3 regions of the Arthrobacter sp. QXT-31 genome follow, and region 1 is predicted to be linked to each of the others. Evidence: predicted binding sites of a transcription regulator. Region 1 holds the regulator's gene; each other region holds the start of a gene.
The links. The regulator HrcA, encoded in region 1, represses chaperone genes, less so after heat shock. The targets are predictions, from matches to a motif close to TTNGCACTCGNNNNNNNCGAGTGCNAA.
Positions count from the first base shown of each region.

Region 1 (2,857 bases):
TGGGCCTTGGCTGCCCGGTCACCCTTCCACCTGACGATGGAGCGTTCCGACTGCCAGGGGATCACCGCGTCGATGCCGAGTTCGGTGGCGGTTTCGATCGCCAACTCATCGCGGTCGCCCTTGGCGAGTGCCTGCACGAGGACCAGCCGGACGTCCGGCCGCTGCTCCATGCTGACGGACGTGCATTCGACAGTCAGTTCGGCGGGGGCGGCTTCGGTGACCGTCCCGGTGATGCGCCTGCCGGCACCGTCGGCAATGTCCACCTGCTCCCCCACCGCCAGCCGTTTGACCGTAACGGCGTGCCGGGCCTCGGCGCCGTCGAGGATGAACAGGGAACCGGGAGCGGTGCTGTCCAGCGTGCCGGCCGGGGTGAAGAATACGGGGTTGCTCACCGCTACAGGTTACCGAGGCGGTCCCGCAGCTTGGCGAAGACGCCGCCGCTCGCCGCGAGCTTGCCCTCGGAGAACTGTTCACCGCGGAGCTTGGCCAGCTGCCGGAGCAGGTCTTCCTGCGCGGGGTCGAGCTTGGACGGCGTTTCCACCTGCAGGTGGACCTTGAGGTCGCCGCGGCCGTAGCCGCGCAGGTGGGTGACGCCAAGGCCTCGGAGCGTGATGATCTCGCCGGACTGGGTGCCCGCCTTGACATCGATCTCCTGCTTCCCGTCGAAGGTCTCCAGGCTCAGTTCCGTGCCGAGGGCGGCAGCAGTCATGGGGATGTTCAGGGTTGCGTGCAGGTCGTCGCCCTCGCGGACGTAGGTGGAGTCATTGTTGACGCGGATTTCCACGTAGAGGTCACCGGACGGTCCGCCCGCGGGGCCGGCCTCGCCCTGTCCCGAGAGCTGGATCCGTGTTCCGGTGGCCACGCCGGCGGGGACCTTGATGGTCAGGGAGCGTCGGCTGCGGATGCGGCCCTGGCCGCTGCACTCGTTGCAGGGGTCCTTGATGACTGTGCCGAAGCCCTCGCAGGAACCGCAGGGTGCGGCGGTCATGACCTGGCCCAGGATGGAGCGGACTGCCCGCTGGACCTGGCCGCTGCCGCCGCAGATGTCGCAGCGTTCCGGATGCGTGCCCGGCTGGCAGCAGGACCCTTCACACGTGGGGCAGGTGACGGCCGTGTCCACTTCCAGCTTCTTGTTGACGCCGAAGACGGCGTCGCGCAGCTCGATCCGGACACTGATGAGCGCGTCCTGGCCGCGGCGGACGCGGGACGCAGGTCCGGTAGTGCCGCCGGCGCCGAAGAAGGTGTCGAAGATGTCCTGAAACGCGAAGCCCTGCCCGGCGTAGCCGCCGCCGCCGAAGCCGTTGTCGGTGCCATTCTCGTTGCCGGTGGTGTCGTAGACCCTGCGCTTCTGCGGATCGGACAGCACCTCATAGGCGTGGGTTACGGCCTTGAACCGTTCCGCGGCCTCTTCGCCCGGGTTGACGTCCGGGTGAAGGGAGCGGGCCAGCTTGCGGTAGGCCTTTTTGATCTCTTCGCCGGTGGCTTCCGGGGAGACTCCAAGAACGTCGTAGTGGCTGCTCAAAGTTCGTATCTCTTCCTGGTTGTACTGCCTGTGGTCAGAGGATGTCCGGGGCGTCCGGTCACGGTCCCAGAATCCTCGAAAGGTAGCGGGCCACCGCGCGCACGGCGGCCATGGTGGTGGGATAGTCCATCCGGGTGGGGCCGAGGATGCCCACCTTGGCGGTAGCGTCAGGGCCGTAGCCGGTGGCCACGACCGACGCCTCGGCCAGCCCGTCGTAGGGGTTTTCGCGGCCGATGCTGACGGCCACTCCCCGCGGGTCCTGCGCCATGTCGCTCAGGAGCCGCAGCATCACCACCTGCTCCTCGAGGGCCTCCAGGACTGGTCCGATGCTGAGCGGGAAATCCACGTTGGACCGCGCGAGGTTGGCGGTCCCTGCCATGACCATGCGGTCTTCGCGGCTGTTGTGGGCGAGGCCTTCCAGTCCCTTCGCGAGGGCCATGGCCGCGGGGCGTTCCGCCGGCGCGCAGCCGGCCACGACGGCGGCCAGGTGCTGGGGCAGGATGGCCACCGGTGTTCCGGCCACGCCAGTCAGGAAGCGGGTTCGGAGGGCGGCGATTGTGTCGTCTGACAGGTCCTGCCCGGCGTCGACAACGCGCTGGTCCACCTTGCCGGAATCGGCAATCAGTACGATCAGCACCTTGCGCGGCGCCAGGAGCACGAATTCAATGTGCCGGACCACGGCACGGCTGAGGTGCGGGTACTGCACGACGGCGACCTGGTTGGTCAGCTGGGACAGAAGCCTCGCCGTCCGGTCCAGGACGTCGTCGAGGTCCTCGGATCCCTCGAGCAGCGTCTGGATGGCTCGCTTCTCCGCCGGAGAGAGAGGTTTGACCGCCGAGATCTGGTCCACGAACAGGCGGTAACCCTTGTCCGTGGGAATCCTGCCTGCGCTGGTGTGCGGGGCCGTGATGAGGCCCTCGTCCTCCAGTGCCGCCATGTCATTGCGGATGGTGGCGCTGGAAACGCCCAGATGATGCCGTTCCACCAGCGCCTTGGAGCCGACGGGTTCGCGGGAATGGACATAGTCCTCCACGATGGCGCGCAGCACCTCAAGCTTCCGTGGTTCGCTCACAGTCCACCTCCTTTTGGCCTTATCCGCGCCGGGCCTGATCCCGCCCGTAAACGCCATGGTTAGCACTCGACATGCCTAAGTGCTAACAAGTCTAATATGAGTCGCCCCGTTGTTAGCATTGGTACCGCTCCGGGCGAAAATCCGGGCGCCTGCCCCCGGCGGCATGCACGCTGCCGGAGCGGCTCTTTTCCATGCAGACTCCTATTGCAAAGCGGTGAATGAATGCAGTACCAGAACTGGGGCCCGCAGGAGATTGCAGCTCC
Region 1 is NZ_CP019304.1:4,531,661-4,534,517, reverse strand. It holds gene BWQ92_RS20715 (16S rRNA (uracil(1498)-N(3))-methyltransferase) at 1-392, opposite strand, end outside; gene dnaJ (molecular chaperone DnaJ) at 395-1,522, opposite strand; gene hrcA (heat-inducible transcriptional repressor HrcA) at 1,581-2,594, opposite strand; gene BWQ92_RS20700 (DUF3097 domain-containing protein) at 2,817-2,857, shown strand, end outside.

Region 2 (2,857 bases), 780 kb from region 1:
TCACGGTATCCGGGTGTCCACTCCGCGATCACGAAGGGCAGCGCCGTGGCCTGGGCCGCCTGCGTGTTCAGGGACTTGACCATCTGCCGGTAATCGGGCAGCGCCCCGCCCGGGATGGGGTTGGATGCTTCCCAGGGCGCCAGCCAGTCGCTGTTGCGCGAACGGACCTCAGTCCATTCCTTCCGGTCGCGGTACCTGATGGGGCGCAGGACGATGTCCCCGCATTCCAAAGTGACCGGCCAGATGTGGCTGACCCTCATGAGGGCTTACTCGGACAAACGGGCGGCGACTCGCGGAAGCCAGTCACGCAGACCTGGTCCGAGGTCGTCGCTGTCGATGGCGAGCTCCACGCAGGCCTTGAGGTAGCTGAGCTTGTCCCCCGTGTCGTAGCGGCGCCCGCGGAAGACCACGCCGTATACGCCGCCGCCTTCACCGTCCCTGCTGGCGAGCTCCTGCAGCGCGTCCGTCAGCTGGATCTCGCCGCCGCGGCCCGGTTCGGTCTTCTCCAGGACATCGAAAACGTCGGGGTGGAGCACGTAGCGGCCAATGACCGCCAGGTTCGAGGGCGCCTCGTCGACGTCCGGCTTCTCCACCAGCTTGTTGATCTGGACAAAGCCCTCGCCGTCAATTTCAGAGATGTCCGCGCAGCCATAGGCGCTGATCTGGGACGGCTCCACCTCGATGAGGGCCACCACGGAACCGCCGGTCTTGGCCTGCACTTCGATCATGGTGCTGAGGAGTTCGTCGCGGGCGTCGATGAGGTCGTCGCCGAGGAGAACGGCGAACGGCTCGTAGCCGACGTGCTGGCGTGCACGCAGCACCGCGTGGCCAAGGCCCTTGGGATCACCCTGGCGGACATAGTGGATGTCGCCGAGGTTGCTCGCGGCCTGGATCGATTCCAGCTTGGCGGTGTCGCCCTTGGCCTCCAGCGTCGCTTCCAGGGCCGGGACGCGGTCGAAGTGGTCCTCAAGCGCGCGCTTGTTGCGTCCCGTAATCATCAGGACGTCGCTCAGGCCGACTTTGACGGCTTCTTCAACGACGTACTGGATGGCCGGCTTGTCAACCACCGGCAGCATCTCCTTGGGCATGGCCTTGGTGGCCGGCAGGAACCTGGTGCCGAGTCCCGCTGCGGGGATCACGGCCTTGCGGACTGAACAATTGGTGGAAGTCACTGGTCTAATCTATCCGAGGGAACATTCATACGGTAAATGCTTCCGGCAGGAGCACGGCCGCCTGCCCCGCGACAAAGGGAGACATCATGCCCACAGGCACCACCCAGTCGAAGGACGGGATCCGTTCGCGCCACCGGCAGATCCGGGCCACGCTGACAGCAACGGACCTCGCAAACGCCGGCGATGGCATCGCCTCCCACGGCCTGCCTTGGGCCGAGGCCGTCGCTGCGGGCAAGCCGGCCACGTTCACCGCCTACCTCGGCGTCGACTTCGAACCGCCGACCCTCCCCCTGCTGCACGCGCTGCATGAGGCTGGCCACAGCATCCTGCTCCCGGTGTGCGAGCCGGACCGGGAGCTCAGCTGGGTCTTCTGGACTCCGGACAGCGAGTTCATCCGCAGCAAGTATGCGCCCATCCAGGAACCGGCCGGCGAGCGCCACGGCCTGGACACTGTACGGACTGCTGCCGGGATGTTCATGCCGGCGACGGCAGTGGACCGCAGCGGCAACAGGATCGGCCAGGGCGGCGGCTACTACGACAAGTTTCTGGCTGCGGCCAACGCCGGCGGCCTGCACCTGCCCAAGGCCGCCATCATCTACGACTCCGAACTCCTGCCCGCGCAGACCATCCCTGCTGAGGACTTCGACCGTCCCGTCGAGGCAGTGCTCATGCCCTCCGGGCTGGTAGCCTTCGCGTGACCTCGCCTGGGCGGGGTGCTAGAATTGGCACTCAGGCCCTGCGACTGCTAATGGAGACATTTCCGCCGAGGTGATCCGACAAGGAGAATCCGGGAAGTGACGCCAGGCAGCACGGGACCTGTCGTTTGTCCAAGAGGAGGATCTACAGTGCCCACGTATGCCTATGCCTGCAAGGATTGCAGCCATGCCTTCGACATCGTGCAGTCTTTCACCGACAGCACTCTGACGTCCTGCCCCGAATGCCAGGGCACGCTCCGCAAGAAGTTCAACAGCGTGGGCGTGGTCTTCAAGGGCTCCGGCTTCTACCGGACTGATTCGCGCGATTCCAAGGGAAGCACCGTCTCGGCCTCCCCCGCTGCATCAGCGCCGGCCCCCGCAGCTGCGCCTGCTGCCTCATCCGCTGCCCCGGCAGCAGCAGCCGCAAGCTAGGCAGGTTCGTGCGGCGCCTGCCGCCTTCGAACTGCAGCCGCCCTAAACTTCAGGAGTCCGGCCGGGTAGACCCGGCCGGACTCCTTGTTTTTCCACGGACGGCTTTTCCACATACGGCTGTCCAGACCTGCCGCGGCCCAGCGGATGACCAGTAGCGTGGCGGCATGCCAGCTACCGGAATTTTCCCCGCAAGGGCAACCCGTCCGGCCGTTCGCCGAGGGCGCCGCAACCCCTTGCCCGGCCCGGCGGTCCGCCACCGCCCGCGCGGACAGCGGTTTGCAGGATGGCTGAACCGTAACCGGCGCCTTGCTGTGGCGCTCCTCCTGTGCGCAGCGGCGGGGATCGCCGTTCACCAACTGACGCCCGCCCCTGCCCTGACCGTAAGCGTCCTGGCCGCTGCCCGTGATCTTCCGGCCGGCGCGAACCTGAGCGGCAGTGACCTCAAACCCGTGAGCGTGCCGCCAGCCCTGGTGCCGGACGGGACCTTCGCCGACCACTCCGGAGTGAGCGGCAAGCAGCTGGCCGCGCCGCTTCGCAAGGGCCAGCTCCTGACCGATG
Region 2 is NZ_CP019304.1:3,749,411-3,752,267, reverse strand. It holds gene BWQ92_RS17045 (GNAT family N-acetyltransferase) at 1-260, opposite strand, end outside; gene galU (UTP--glucose-1-phosphate uridylyltransferase GalU) at 267-1,172, opposite strand; gene BWQ92_RS17035 (5-formyltetrahydrofolate cyclo-ligase) at 1,259-1,870, shown strand; gene BWQ92_RS17030 (FmdB family zinc ribbon protein) at 2,018-2,299, shown strand; gene cpaB (Flp pilus assembly protein CpaB) at 2,611-2,857, shown strand, end outside.
Region 2: the regulator HrcA is predicted to act here: its motif matches at 1,895-1,921, upstream of BWQ92_RS17030 (FmdB family zinc ribbon protein).

Region 3 (2,857 bases), 500 kb from region 1:
ACGCTCCAGAATTCCGAGGCGAGCCGGGGCCGGGCCTGCCGTTCGGCAGCCCCTCGGTTCGCCAGGGGACCTGCTCCGGGCGGGTGTCGGCCCGCCCGCCCGGATCTGTCTTGTGATCCTTCACCGGGGAATGTTCCGGCATGTCCTGCACACCTCCACTTCCGCTTGGAAACACGCTTTCGGACAGCTGATGGCGATAACCTCATGAAGCGGCGCCCATTGCCGGAGCGCCGCCCGACGGTCAGGACAAACCACTCGCTCCTGGTTTGTTCCACACCGGTTCCCTTCCGGGAATGTTCCGGCAGAGCAGGTCCAGCAGCTCGCCCTGGTCCAGGCCGGTGGCTTCACTGACCTCGGCGAGGGTGGCCTCCCCGGCGCGCAGCAGCGCCGCGGAGGATTCCTGCAACGTCCGGTGCGCAACCTCCAGGGTGGTTTCGGCGTTGGCCATCACCGCCGCCAGCGCCCGCAATTGCTGCAGTTCCGGGTTCATTGTCCACTCACCTCCCATTCCATTGACGGCTCAGTCCAGCAAATCCGACGGCAAGCGGTGGCCGGCCTGCAGCAGACCCATTCAGGGGGTGCACCCGGTGGGGTTCGAACCCACGACCCGAGGATTAAAAGTCCCCTGCTCTTCCGGCTGAGCTACGGGTGCACCGGACTGGAGGCCTGTTCACCGCTTCCCGGCATTCCACTACCTCGCGTAATCTGTATCGGTTGCTACAGATTTTTATTAGCACTGCAACGCGGCGGAGGCAAGAGTATTTTGGGCAGTAATTGCCGGAAAGCCCTTGCAAGGAGCGGCGGTCGGTGCTATTAAATCTATGTCAGCAGATACAGATCCGGGTCGAAGGTGATCAAGGAGGTATGTCATGTTGATGCTCGATCCATTCCGGCAGCTCGACCGCCTGACCGAGCAAGTCCTGGGCACTGCGGGCCGCCCCGCAGCCATGCCGATGGACGCCTGGCGGGAAGGCGATGACTATGTCGTTGCACTGGACCTGCCCGGCGTGGACGGCGGCTCCATTGATGTGGGGGTGGACAGGAACGTCTTGACCGTGCGCGCCGAACGGAAGGACGTCGCCGGCAAGGACACCGAGATGGTGGCCTCCGAACGGCCCCGCGGTGTCTTCAGCCGCCAACTCATCCTCGGGGACGCCATGGAGACGGAGAAGATGACGGCCAGTTACGACGCGGGTGTCCTGACCCTGCGCATCCCCGTAGCCGCACAGGCAAAGCCGCGAAAAATCGAAATCCAGGTCAAGGGAGGCGAGCAGCCCCAGATCGACGCGGCCTAACAGACCGGGACGGGCACCCGTTACACGCTAACGCTGCCTCTTCGGGCGGTCAGGCACCACAAGGAACGCCACCGCGCCTTATAGCGCACATGCAGCAGCAGCGCACGGACCCGTCCCAACCGCGGTCCCCGGCCAGTCCGGGCCGGGGACCGTTTCACCGCATGCCCGGGCGATCGGTGGCCAATGGCGGGGAAAGACCCCGGGTTTGATCGTGCGGCTTGCCGGCCCTGGCAGGGCCGCCGCAGACGAGGGTATGAACTATGAATCCAGTGAAGGGGGTGTGGGGAACTTGATGGAAGAAGGCCGGCCGGTTGCGTACACGGCGCTCGAGAATGGGACACCTGTCATCTCCCGGTCGGGACACACTATTGGAACGCTGGACCGGGTCCTGGGAGACGACAAAGGCTTCATCCTTCACGGCATCGTCGTCAAGACCGGCAAGGGTCCCAGGCTTGTGGCGCGTGACGCCATTGAACGCATGACAACGACACAGATCCTCTGTACGCTCACCGATGAACAAGCCAGGGACCTGCCCCAGGCCCCTTCCATCCCGGCCTCAGGGATCAAGTCATGGATCCCCCGGAAAGCCAAAACCGGTGGTCCACCCAAGGGGTGATCCTGGCTTTAGCGGGGAGCCGGAACGGGCCTTAACATCCGCGGGCAGCCGACATATTTTATTCCTGCGGAAAATCCGATCCCCGGTTCCGCGGCTGCATCAGGCGCCGCTCGGCCGGGCAGACACGAGGAGGAGGCAGCAATGAACAGCATCATTCGACGGGCAGGTTCTGACATTAGTGAGCCTTTCCGCCGTTTCCTGGAAGGGGACCTTGGGTCATGGTTGCGGGTGGAGGAATACCGCGAGGACGGAACAATGGTTGTTAAAGCCGAAGTCCCGGGCATTGACCCTGACAAAGACGTGGACATCACCCTGGTTGGCAATGAACTCCAGATCGATGTCCGCCATGAGGAGAAAACGGAGCACAAGGACAAGCGCGGGTATCGTACGGAATTCAGGTACGGCAACTTTTCCCGAACCATAGCTCTCCCTGCTCCCGTGGACGAGAAAGACATCCGGGCTTCCTACAACGATGGCGTTCTGGAAGTGCGGATTCCGGTTCCAGACGACCCAACTGGAGCATCCCGTAAAATTCCTGTGGCGCGGGGCCAAGCCGGCGGCATGACAGGTACTGGCCCGGAGGCAGGACCTGCCACGCAAACCTAGACGGTCGGAAAGTCCGACTTCCCTTGGCATCATCGCGGCGGGACGGCACGGCCTCCCGCCGCTTCCGCCGAAGGAGCGACCCGCTCTGTCCCCCGCGGTTTCCTGAATCTGCCCAAAACGATAGATACATGCGCATACCGGATGATCACCATTCGGAGCCCCTTCTTCATCAGCGTGGAGAGTGCTGGTCGCGTCCTCATAGGCGATCGCTGCACCACCAGTTTGATGGTGAACCAGTACCAGGTCCCACCGGTACTCAGTCTGACATTCACGCGGCGCCGCCCCAATGAGATTCCACTCGACGGGCCCCAGACACCTAACAGCGCCATCCCATCGCGCA
Region 3 is NZ_CP019304.1:5,029,105-5,031,961, reverse strand. It holds gene ftsH (ATP-dependent zinc metalloprotease FtsH) at 1-142, opposite strand, end outside; gene BWQ92_RS23020 (hypothetical protein) at 242-490, opposite strand; tRNA gene BWQ92_RS23015 (tRNA-Lys) at 580-652, opposite strand; gene BWQ92_RS23010 (Hsp20/alpha crystallin family protein) at 870-1,295, shown strand; gene BWQ92_RS23005 (hypothetical protein) at 1,549-1,911, shown strand; gene BWQ92_RS23000 (Hsp20/alpha crystallin family protein) at 2,053-2,517, shown strand.
Region 3: the regulator HrcA is predicted to act here: its motif matches at 731-757, upstream of BWQ92_RS23010 (Hsp20/alpha crystallin family protein).